Regions from separate parts of the Streptomyces sp. TRD_SC_5 genome, predicted to be linked through region 2. Evidence: riboswitches for the same ligand, from Rfam matches in the RefSeq annotation. Region 2 holds a riboswitch; each other region holds the start of a gene.
What was found. A riboswitch is a leader RNA that binds a small molecule or an ion and turns the genes downstream of it on or off. The one in region 2 is predicted to bind cyclic di-AMP.

Region 1: linked by a shared signal. The riboswitch ahead of AC1P0E_RS13000 (C40 family peptidase) and the one ahead of AC1P0E_RS20575 (transglycosylase family protein) in region 2 are both predicted to bind cyclic di-AMP.
Region 3: linked by a shared signal. The riboswitch ahead of AC1P0E_RS29465 (M23 family metallopeptidase) and the one ahead of AC1P0E_RS20575 (transglycosylase family protein) in region 2 are both predicted to bind cyclic di-AMP.

The regions. Positions count from the first base shown of each region.
Region 1 is NZ_JBWZZS010000001.1:2,832,691-2,836,542, forward strand. Features, by position in the region: gene pcrA (DNA helicase PcrA) at 1-1,919, opposite strand, end outside; cyclic di-AMP (ydaO/yuaA leader) riboswitch at 2,264-2,429, shown strand; gene AC1P0E_RS13000 (C40 family peptidase) at 2,437-3,678, shown strand.
Region 2 is NZ_JBWZZS010000001.1:4,438,798-4,442,649, reverse strand. Features, by position in the region: gene eno (phosphopyruvate hydratase) at 1-740, opposite strand, end outside; gene AC1P0E_RS20575 (transglycosylase family protein) at 1,023-1,724, opposite strand; cyclic di-AMP (ydaO/yuaA leader) riboswitch at 1,728-1,905, opposite strand; gene AC1P0E_RS20570 (transglycosylase family protein) at 2,174-3,157, opposite strand; gene AC1P0E_RS20565 (cytochrome P450 family protein) at 3,270-3,852, opposite strand, start outside.
Region 3 is NZ_JBWZZS010000001.1:6,440,665-6,444,516, forward strand. Features, by position in the region: gene AC1P0E_RS29455 (DUF6126 family protein) at 1-12, shown strand, start outside; gene AC1P0E_RS29460 (tyrosine-protein phosphatase) at 62-886, opposite strand; cyclic di-AMP (ydaO/yuaA leader) riboswitch at 1,334-1,506, shown strand; gene AC1P0E_RS29465 (M23 family metallopeptidase) at 1,509-2,435, shown strand; gene AC1P0E_RS29470 (SGNH/GDSL hydrolase family protein) at 2,655-3,446, shown strand; gene AC1P0E_RS29475 (STM4011 family radical SAM protein) at 3,399-3,852, opposite strand, start outside.

The DNA.
Region 1 (3,852 bases), 1.6 Mb from region 2:
CCCTTCGCGGTGTGCAGGGTCATCAGCGTGATGACGCCCGACCCGTCCTCGTCCTCATCGGGAATCTGGTCGGAGTCGGCGACGAGCGCGACCTTCTCCAGGAATTCGGCCAGCGTCCCGGGCTCGTCGCCCTCCCGCTCCTGCTCGAACTCCAGGGCGACGGCGGCGAGCTCCTGAAGGTTCTCGATGCGCGTCTCGTCCTGCGGGTCGGTCGACGCCTGCAACTCGGCGAGGTAGCCGGTCCGCTCGAAGACGGCCTCAAGCACGGTCGCGGGCCCGGCGCCCGACTCGACGATCGTACGGAGCTCCTCCATCAGCGTGTTGAAGCGCTTCACGGCGTTCGCCGAGCGGGCCGCCATGCCGTACGCCTCGTCCACGCGCCGCAGCGCCTGCGGGAAGCTGATCTTCTCGCGCAGCGACAGCGCGTCGATCATCGCCTCGGCCCGGTCGCCGATGCCCCTCTTCGGTACGTTCAGGATGCGGCGCAGCGGAACGGTGTCCTCGGGGTTCGCCAGGACGCGCAAGTACGCCAGCACGTCCCGGACCTCCTTGCGCTCGTAGAAGCGCACGCCGCCGACGACCTTGTAGGGCAGCCCGACGCGGATGAAGATCTCTTCGAAGACACGGGACTGGGCGTTCGTACGGTAGAAGATGGCGACGTCGCCGGCCTTCGCGTCGCCCGCGTCCGTCAGCCGGTCGATCTCCTCGGCGACGAACTGCGCCTCGTCGTGCTCGGTGTCCGCGACGTAGCCGGTGATCAGCGAGCCGGCGCCGGCGTCCGTCCACAGGTTCTTCGGCCGACGGTTCTCATTGCGCTCGATGACGGCGTTGGCCGCGGTGAGGATGGTCTGCGTCGAGCGGTAGTTCTGCTCCAGCAGGATCGTCTTCGCGTCGGGGTAGTCCTCCTCGAACTGGAGGATGTTGCGGATGGTGGCACCGCGGAAGGCGTAGATCGACTGGTCGGCGTCACCCACGACGCACAGCTCGGCCGGGGCGTGCTCGGCACCGGACGGGCCCACCAGTTCGCGTACGAGCGTGTACTGAGCGTGGTTGGTGTCCTGGTACTCGTCGACCATGACGTGACGGAAGCGCATCCGGTAGTGCTCGGCGACGTCCGGGAACGCCTGGAGCAGGTGCACCGTGGTCATGATGATGTCGTCGAAGTCCAGGGCGTTGGCCTCGCGCAGCCGCGCCTGGTACATCGCGTACGCCTGCGCCAGCGTCTTGTCGAAGCCGTCGGCGGCCTGGCCGGCGAAGGTCTCTTCGTCTATCAGCTCGTTCTTCAGGTTCGAGACCTTGGCGCTGAAGGCCTTCGGCGGGAAGCGCTTCGGATCGAGGTCCAGATCGCGGCAGACGAGCGCCATCAGACGCTTCGAGTCGGCGGCGTCGTAGATCGAGAACGAGGACGTGAAGCCGAGCTTCTTCGACTCGCGGCGCAGGATGCGCACGCAGGCGCTGTGGAAGGTGGAGACCCACATGTGGCCGGCGCGCGGGCCGACGAGCTGCTCCACGCGCTCCTTCATCTCGCCCGCGGCCTTGTTGGTGAAGGTGATCGCGAGGATCTGGCCGGGGTGCACACCCCGCTTGGCCAGCAGATACGCGATCCGGTGGGTCAGGACGCGGGTCTTGCCCGAGCCCGCGCCGGCCACGATGAGCAGCGGCGACCCGGCGTGCACGACGGCGGCGCGCTGCTCTTCGTTCAGCCCGTCGAGCAGCGCGGCGGCGTCCACGACGGGGCGCGGCGCACCGTCCCGGTAGTGCGAGTCCCTGGCCGGCGGGGGTACGTCGAAGGCTCCCCCGAAGAGGTCGTGCGGGACCTCCTCCGGGGCGTGGTCCTCGGGGGGCGGCGGGGCTGTGTCCTTTGCGTACTCCGAGTGCTGGAGGTCGGCCAGGAAGCTGTCGTCAAAGAGGCTGCTCATCGTCTACCAAGCTTAGGCGGGACCACCGACAGCCCGCCCCGGATTCTCCCGGCCCGCCGAGATCGGCACGGAGGAATCCCCGCGCCCCGCCGGCGCCCCGCACGCGCCCCGCCAGCGCCCCGCACGCCGGTGCACGTCAGTGCACTCGCAGCCCGACGAGTGTGACCTTGCGCACCCACTGCGACCCTCACCACCGCGCCCGCGTACCGCGCAACGGAACGAACTCGGCCAGGTCACGAAAACGTATCGGGCATATCGAACATCGGGCTTCCCAGCGGTCACAACTCTTGGCTAGCGTGCCGAGTCGGGCGGCTCGTACCCCAGCCGGCGAACAGCGCCGGAGCGGGCAGCCCACGCCGAATTCGGCCTGCCCGCACGGCAGTCCGGAACCGGGGACCCACACGCACCACCTGGGGTGAATCGGTCCGCATTCCCACGGACCGTAGGGCACCTTCCGTTTCTCCGCCCGAACCCGACAGCTAACCCGGTAGGCGGTCCACGGAAGGAGATGCCGGCCTTGGCGTCGCATCGCAAGCCGCGTACCCGGGTTACCCGTGTACGCACCACCGCACCCGCACTGGGTATCACGACAGCCGCCCTCGCCTCCGTCGGCCTGCTCGCCCAGACAGCGGGCGCGGCGCCCGCCGCGCCGACGGCTCCCAAGCCGACCGTCGAAGAGGTACAGAAGAAGGTCGACGACCTCTACCGGCAGGCCGGCACGGCCACGCAGAAGTACAACCTGGCCAAGGAAGCCACCGAGCAGCAGCGGAAGTCCGTGGACGGCCTGCTCGACGCCGTGGCCCAGCGCACCGAGAAGCTGAACGAGGCGCGGCGCAAGCTCGGCAATTACGCGGCCGCGCAGTACCGGTCGGGGTCGGTGACCCCGACCGCCGCGCTGCTCCTCGCGGACAGCCCGCAGGCGTACTTCGACCAGAACCGGCTGATGGACCGGATGACGGAACGCCAGAAGACGGACGTCACCGACTTCGAGAGGCAGCAGGCGGCGGCGTCGAAGAAGCGCGCCGAGGCGACACGGAGCCTGGAGAGCCTCACCGAGTCGCAGGCCTCCCTCAAGTCCTCGAAGCAGGACGTGCAGAAGAAGCTCGCGGAGGCGCGTGAGCTGCTGTCGCGGCTGACCGCGCAGGAGAAGGCGCGGCTGGCGGAACTGGAGAAGAAGCGGGAGGCGGAGGCGCGCCGCAAGGCCGAGGCGAAGGCCAAGGCGGAGGCCAAGGCGGAGGCGGAAGCCGAGGCGAAGCGCGAGCGCGAGCGCGGGCAGGAGAAGGCGCAGCAGGACGAGAGCGACACGGGCACAGGTACGGGATCAGGCACAGACACTGGCGCCGGAACGCCCCCCGGCACGGGCACGTCCCCCGGTACGGGCACGGGCACGGGCGCCAGTGACGCGTACGCCGCCAAGGCCGAGAAGGTGCTGGCCTTCGCCCGCGCCCAGATCGGCAAGCCGTACGTCTGGGGCGCGGCAGGCCCCAGCTCGTACGACTGCTCCGGTCTGACCCAGGGCGCGTGGAAGGCCGCCGGCGTCGATCTCCCCCGTACCACCTGGGACCAGGTGAACGTCGGCACCCGCGTCACGACCGACAACCTCAAGCCGGGCGACCTCGTCTTCTTCTACGACGACATCAGCCACGTCGGCGTCTACATCGGCGGCGGCAAGATGATCCACGCCCCGAAGCCCGGCGCGTACGTCCGCGAGGAATCGATCTACTACATGCCGATCTACGGCAGCGTCCGCCCGGCATAACCCGGGGACGTACAGCCTGCTGCAGGGCCGCATTTGAGTTGGCCTTTTCTCTCATCGTCCTGTCCTTCGGTTGGACAGGACGATGAGAAGCCGATCCCGCCTTCAGCGGCTGCTGTCGAGGGCGGGGCCAACCACTCGGGTGACTGTCGTCCCCCGACGGGGAACTGACCACCG
Region 2 (3,852 bases):
GCGGCGACGTCGAGCGCGAGCGCGATCTGCTCGCCCGGGATGTAACCGGCCTGCTTGACGGCCTCGAGGATGAGGTCGAGCGCGGCGCGGTTGGAGTCCAGGTTCGGGGCGAAGCCGCCCTCGTCGCCGAGGCCGGTGGACAGGCCCTTGGACTTCAGGACGGACTTGAGGGTGTGGTAGACCTCCGTGCCCCAGCGCAGGGCCTCGGAGAACGACTCGGCGCCGATCGGCGCGATCATGAACTCCTGGATGTCGACGTTGGAGTCGGCGTGCGACCCACCGTTGAGGATGTTCATCATCGGGACGGGCAGCAGGTGCGCGTTCGGGCCGCCGAGGTAGCGGAAGAGCGGCAGGTCCGACGCCTCGGAGGCGGCGTGCGCGACGGCGAGGGAGACACCGAGGATGGCGTTGGCGCCGAGGGACGCCTTGTTCTCGGTGGCGTCCAGGTCGAACATGGCCTGGTCGATCAGGCGCTGCTCGGTGGCGTCGTAACCGACGAGCTCCGGGCCGATCTGCTCGATGACGGCGAGGACGGCCTTCTCGACACCCTTGCCCTGGTAGCGGTTCGGGTCACCGTCGCGAAGCTCGATGGCCTCGAACGCTCCGGTGGAGGCACCGGACGGAACAGCAGCACGACCGGTGCTGCCGTCGTCGAGGCCGACCTCGACCTCGACCGTGGGATTGCCTCGGGAGTCCAGGATTTCCCGGGCTACGACGACGTCGATGGACGGCACGAGCATCTCCTTCTGGGATGTGACGCTATGGGGTGCAGGGTCACTTTGGCCTTGCGCCAAGAGCCTAACCGGCTCGGGAGCATCGATCGGCCGTTCGCCCGCCCCCTGGGACAAGAAGAGGTCCGAATACCCGCAATAGCGGACGTATGTCTTCGTGAAAGTTGCGACGTACTGGGATTACTGGGCAGTAACGCATGTAGCCCAGCAACGCGGTGACGACAAAACCCCGGCCCGGCGCGTACGGGGGAATCGCGCCGGACCGGGGTGCTCTGGGTGTCGCGGGCAGGATCAGCCGAGGTGCAGCTGCTGGCCCGGGTAGATGACATCGGCGTCGCTGACGATGTCCTTGTTCAGCTCGAAGAGCTTCTCCCAGCCGCCCTTGACCTTCTTCGCGTCGGCGATCTTGCCGAGGGTGTCGCCGGACTTGACCTTGTACTCGCCGTCGCCCTTCTCGATCTTGACGGGGGCGGCGGGCTTCGCGGTCTCGGCCTTGGGCTGGGCCTTGGGCTCGGAGCGGACCTCGCTGCGGGAGGCGGGCTGCTCGGCGGCGCGCGGGGCGGCCTGCTCCTGCTTCTTCTCCGAGGAGCCGGAGGTGTCGACACCCGGGTCGACACCGTCGTTGGTCAGGCCGCCGGCACCGGCGCAGGCCCAGGCGCCAGGGCCCTGAATGTCGAGAAGCTTCTCGGCGGTGGCGATCTGCTGCGCCTTGGAGGCCTTGTCGGCGGTCTGGGCGTACTGCGTGCCGCCGGCGGCGGCCCAGCTGGAAGCGGAGAACTGCAGGCCGCCGTAGTAGCCGTTGCCCGTGTTGATGGACCAGTTGCCGCCGGACTCGCACTGGGCGACAGCGTCCCAGGTCTCGACGGAGGCTGCGGAGGCCGAGGTCGCACCCATCAGCGGGACGGCGACAGCGGCGCCGGCGATACCGGCGAGCGCGGCGAACCGAGTGGCCTTGGACGGGCGACGGTGCTTGGCGTTGCTGGAAAACAGCATGCGACATCTCCTCACCGACGCCTACGAGGTGAGCTGTCGGGTTCGGGCTCAGTGAGTGCCCGGCGCGCGACCTGTACCTGCGTCGCGCGGCTTAACCCCAAGCCGGTTCCGTTCGTCTTCCGACGTCCGGGCCCGGCGGCCTACCTGGGTCCCCCGCTCCTGCCTACGGCGCTTTACGCGTCAGTTCCCCCCGGCCGCCGGCAGGATTCGGCGTGACGGTCGACGGGGCCCGCGGTGGCGAGCGGTTCGACGGTAAACACATGAGCCCTTGATGTTCAAAAAGGCTCATCAGGGAGATATCGCCCTTCTCCGCCTCCATCCCGCCCTCATCCGTGCAGGTCAGGGGCGGCGGGGTGGGACTGTCCGGGCCGGGGGCGCGAGTTGAGGCAAAGAGACCCTTGTCTCACTTGCTTCAATCCGGACATAGTGGCCCGAACTACCCCCCGAAATCAGCCCAGATCGAGGCTCTGTCCAGGGACGATGTGGTCGGGGTCGGACCCTACGGCCTTCTCGTTCGCGGCGTAGAGCGCGGTCCAGCCGCCCTGTACGTCGTGCGCGTCGGCGATGGCCCAGAGGTTGTCGCCGGCGCGGACGGTGTAGCTGCCCTCACCCGCCTCGTCGGCACCCTCCGCCTCGGCGGCCTCACGTGTCGGTCCGTCACCTCGGGAGGCATGACGAGCCGATTCGCGCTCGATACCCGATTCGCCGGATGCGGCAGCGTCGCTTTCCCGGGCCCCTTCGCCGCGGTGCTTGCCCTTGGGGGCGCCCTCCTCGACGGCGGGCGGCGCGGGGGCCTTGGACGCCTCGGCCGACGCCTCGGCCGATTCCCCGGCCTGCTCCTCGGACTTCCCGTAACCGGACGCTGGGGGCGTCGTCGGCTCGGCGGCCGTCGTGGACCCGCCCTCACCCGTTTCACCGGCAGGCGCCTCGGCCGTCGCGTCGGCAGACTCCGGAGCCTTCGAACTCTCCGGTACCGCGTCCGACGAATCGGCCTTGGGTTCGACCGTCGACCCGGCGGTCGGCTCTGCGGTCGCGCCGTCGCCCGGCGCGGCATCGTCACCCTCCGTCAGGCCGGAGATGAGCGCGCAGCTCGGCCAGGCCTGCGGCCCTTCCTCGGCGAGCACCTTCTCGGCCACCTGGATCTGCTGGGAGCGACTGGCGAGATCGGCGCGCTGCGCGTACGCCGTACCGCCGAACTTCTGCCAGACCTCCGGGGAGAACTGAAGTCCGCCGTAGTAGCCGTTGCCGAGGTCGGCGCTCCACATGCCGCCGCTCTCACAATCGGCGACCCGGTCCCAGGTCGTGGCTTCGGCAGCGGACGCGCCGGTCGCGCCGAGCAGCGGGATGGCGATGGCCGATCCTGCGACTCCTGCCGCGACGACGAGAGCTGGAGCCTGACGGGGGCGGCGGTGCTTACCGTTCCCGGAGCGCATGCGGTGGCCTTTCGAGTGACGGCTGAGGTTGACGGTGAACGTAGCCGTACTCGAACGTTTGTCACAAGTCGATGCAGCGCAGATCACGTGAAGGTCTCGAATTGACGCAGCGTCACTTGGTTTCCGCGTCGAACTCCACGGGCAGGGTGCGCAATCCGCGCATGATGAGGCCGCCGCGCCACCGCAAATCGTCAGGTTCCACCGCAAGCCGCAAGTCGGGGAGACGTCGCAGCAGCGTCGCGATCGCCGTCTGCCCTTCGAGCCGGGCCAGCGGGGCACCGAGGCAGTAGTGGATGCCGTGCCCGTAGCCGAGGTGCTGGTTGTCGCGGCGCGAGAGGTCGAGCGTGTCCGGCTCGCTGAAGCGCTCGGGGTCCCGGTCGGCGGCGGCGAGTACGACAAGTACGGGGTCGCCGGCCGCGACGTCCTGGCCGCCGAGGGTCAGCGACTCGGTGGCGTACCGCCAGGTCGCGAGCTCCACCGGCCCGTCGTACCGCAGGAGTTCCTCGACACCGGTGGCGAGCAGCTCCGTATCCCCTTCGGCGAGCGCACGCTGGAGCCGCTCGCGCTGCTCCGGGTTGCGCAGCAGCGCGTACACGCCGTTGCCGATCAGATTGACGGTCGTCTCGAACCCGGCGAAGAGGAGAATGAACGCCATCGCCGCCGCCTCGTTCTCGGTGAGGTGCTCGCCGTGATCG
Region 3 (3,852 bases), 2.0 Mb from region 2:
GGCCAGCGCTGATCTTGCGGCCGACGCCGGTACTCGCGGCCGACACCGGTACTCGATGTGATCAGCTCTTGTCGAGCAGGCGCGTCCGCAGCCGCTCCCGGGTCTCCGGAGTGATGCCCAGCCCCTCCGCGAGGTAGCGGTCGGTGGTGCCCCAGATCTCCTCGATCGTCTCGAAGGCGGCGTTCAGATACTCCGCGCGGGCCTCGAAAAGCGGGCTGAGCAGCTCCATGACCTCGGGTGACATCCCGGCCGACGAGTTGTCGCTGCGGCGCACCTTGTAGCGGCGGTGCGGGTCGTTCGACTTCAGGTAGTCGGCCTCGATGGCCTCGCGCTCCACGCCGACCGCCAGCAGGGCCACCGCTATGGACAGGCCCGCCCGGTCCTTGCCCGCCGCGCAGTGCATGAGCGCGGGGACGGCTTCCTCGGCGAGAGCGTGCAGCACCTGGCTGTGCTCGGCCGTACGCTCCTTGATGATCACGCGGTACGTCGCCGACATCCGGTCCGCGGCCTTGCCGTCCGAGAGGATCTCGCGCAGCTCGTCGAGGTTCCCGTCGCGGACCATCTTCCAGAACACGGCGCCGTCGGCCGGGTCCGTCAATGGCAGGTTGACATTGCGCACCCCCGGCAGCTCGATGTCCGGGCCTTCCAGTTGCTGGTCCGCCTCGTTGCGGAAGTCGAAGATCGTGTGGAGGCCCAGCGAACCCAGGAACGCCGCGTCGGCGGCGGTGGCGTGCGCCAGGTGACCGCTGCGGAAGAGGACTCCGTGCCGTACCCGCCGCCCGTCCACCGTCGGCAGGCCGCCCACATCACGGAAGTTGCGCACGGCGGCAAGCTCGGGCTCCTGCTCGGGCTCTGTCGACGGGACCTGCGGCAGCTGCTGTGTCACGTGGGCTCCTGAAGTCTGCCGTCGGCGCTGCTCGCCGACTTCGGCGCGTTTCGACGATACGACATGGGTTCGTTGGGCAACCATCTCGGCCGACCCGGCGCGGCCTGTCGTGGAGTCGCCTGCTCTTACCGCTACAGGATGGGGCGTAAGTGATTGTTCGGGTGAAACGGACTATGTCCTGCTAACTCCCCTTGTAGGTACGGGAAATGGTGAGACCGCTGGTGAGCAGGATCATATTCGTGACGGTGCGTGGCGAAGCGCCGTGGGTAAATACCAGTTCACAGGCGGGGCCCAAAGATCCGTAATCCACAGAGGGTGACGGGAATTGCGTCATGAATTCTTGTGGGGCGACGGCGGAGTGAATGGACTGGCTTGTACGGGGGAGCCGCGTCGGCTTACGGTCACCGTCAATCCGGGTGGACCGCCGAATCCTGCCACCTCCCGGAATCCGCACCCACACTCACTCACGCGTGGCAGGAGCGGGGGACCCAGGTAAGTACGCCGGTCATCCGGATGTTCCACGTCCGGACCGGCTTTGGGGTTAAGTCGCGCAACAGCGCGGCCGGGCATCTCCAGCCCGAACCCGACAGCTCACCTCGTAGGCGCCGGAGAGGAATGTTCCATGCCCGCAAAGGGTAAGCACCGCCGCCCGAGGTCCAACTCGCTCACGCGCGGATTCGCCGCCGCCGGAACGGGCGGGGCAGTACTCGCACTTCCCCTCATCGCCGCCACCGGCGCGAACGCCGCGGAGAAGGCGGCCCCGGCTGCCGCGTCCGCCGGCCAGGCCGCCGCTTCGGACGTTGCCAAGAAGGCGACGCCCAAGAAGAAGACCAGCACCAAGACCTACGCCGTGGTCGCCGGCGACTACCTGTCCAAGATCGCCGACGAGCAGGACGTGCGCGGCGGCTGGCAGAAGCTGTACGACGACAACCGTGAGGTTGTCGGCGGCAACCCCTCGCTGATCCTGCCCGGCATGAAGCTGACCATCGGCGCGAAGGCGGCGGCGCCCGCGAAGGCCGCACCCGCGAAGCCGGCGCAGCCGGCGGCCAAGGCGCCCGCGCCCGCCGCCCCGAAGGCCGAGCCCAAGGCCGAGGTCAAGGCCGAGGTCGAGAAGCCCGCCCCCGCCGCCGCGCAGAGCACCGGATCCGGCTTCACCGCCCCGGTCTCCGCGGGCGTCACCACCCCGTACCGCGCCGCCGGCGGCAGCTGGTCCAGCGGCTACCACACGGGCGTCGACTTCTCCGCGTCCAGCGGTACCCCGGTCAAGGCGGTCGGCTCCGGCACCGTCGTCTCCGCGGGCTGGAGCGGGTCGTACGGCAACGAGGTCGTCATCAAGCACGACGACGGCCGGTACTCGCAGTACGCCCACCTGTCCTCGCTGTCCGTCTCCTCCGGCCAGAGCGTCGGCGGCGGCACCCAGATAGGCCTCTCCGGCAGCACGGGCAACTCCACCGGCCCGCACCTGCACTTCGAAATCCGCACCGGCCCGAGCTACGGCTCGGACGTCGACCCGCTGGCCTACCTGCGCGGCCACGGCGTCACTGTCTGATCCGTCTGGTCGGTCAGGTCCGCCTGGTCCGTCTGGTCCGTCCTGAACGACGCTCCCGTACGCCCCCTTTTGCTGCCACGCCCGGCGGCAAAAGGGGGCGTACGTGCGTTTCGGGTCTATTCCGGATTGGGTGAATCTTGACCGGTGTCATATGTCACGCCGCGTCAACCCCTCCCTACGGTGGCGTAGGTCACTCGCTCCAGTGAAGGATGTGCCGACGTGGCAGACGATTCGAGATCATTCAGTACAGGCACCATCGGGTCGTACGCGGCGATCGGCGACAGCTTCACCGAAGGCGTCGGAGATCCCGGACCCGACGGTGCGTTCATCGGCTGGGCCGACCGGCTCGCCGTACTCCTCGACGACCGCGTCCCCGAGCACACGTTCCGCTACGCCAACCTCGCCGTACGCGGCCGCCTCCTCGACCAGATCGTGGCCGAGCAACTCCCGCGCGCGAAGGAACTGGCCCCCGATCTGGTGAGCTTCTGCGCCGGCGGCAACGACATCCTCCGGCCCGGCAGCGACCCCGACGACGTCGCCGAGCGCTTCGAGCGGGCCGTCGCGGACCTCACCAACGCGGTGGGCACCGTCATGGTGACCACCGGCTTCGACACGCGCGGCATTCCCGTACTGCGCCATCTGCGGGGCAAGATCGCGACGTACACCGCTCACGTACGGGCGGTCGCCGACCGGTACGACTGCCCGGTGCTCGACCTGTGGTCGCTCAAGTCCGTCCAGGACAGGCGCGCCTGGGACGGCGACCGGCTCCACCTCTCGCCCGAGGGCCATACCCGGGTCGCGCTGCGCGCCGCACAGGTGCTCGGGCTCGGTGTACCGGCCGATCCGGACCAGGCGTGGCCGCCGATGGCGCCGCGCGGCTCGCTGGAGATGCGCCGGGACAACATCCAGTGGGCGCGCGAGTATCTGGTGCCGTGGATCGGGCGGCGGCTGCGTGGGGAGTCGTCAGGTGATCACATCGAGGCGAAGAGGCCCGATCTGCTGCCCTTGTGAGAGGGGGACGGGAACGCGGGGCGTGCGGGGTATGCGCTCCAGGATGCCGCCCGCGAACACGTCGTACAGCGGCAGCGTCTCCAGGTGGACGTAGCCGATGTGGCAGTCGCAGGCGGCGAGCGGGCAGGCGCGCGGGCGCAGTGCCCGGCGGTACGAACCGTCGTAGAGGTTGCCGAGTTCGGCGGGTACGAAGTGGCAGCGGCGCACCGTGCCTTCGCCGTCCACCGAGATCACCGATTCGCCGGTCCGGCACGGGAGGCCGGCGGAACGGTGCGGGTGGCGGCTGTACGGGAAGAGGGGGTCCAGGGCCGTCCACCGGCCGGCTTCCTCGTCCGTATAGGTGCGGCCCTCTGCCGCGTTGATCCACAGGTAGACCTCGGAGGGGAGCGCGGCGCGTAGCCTTCGT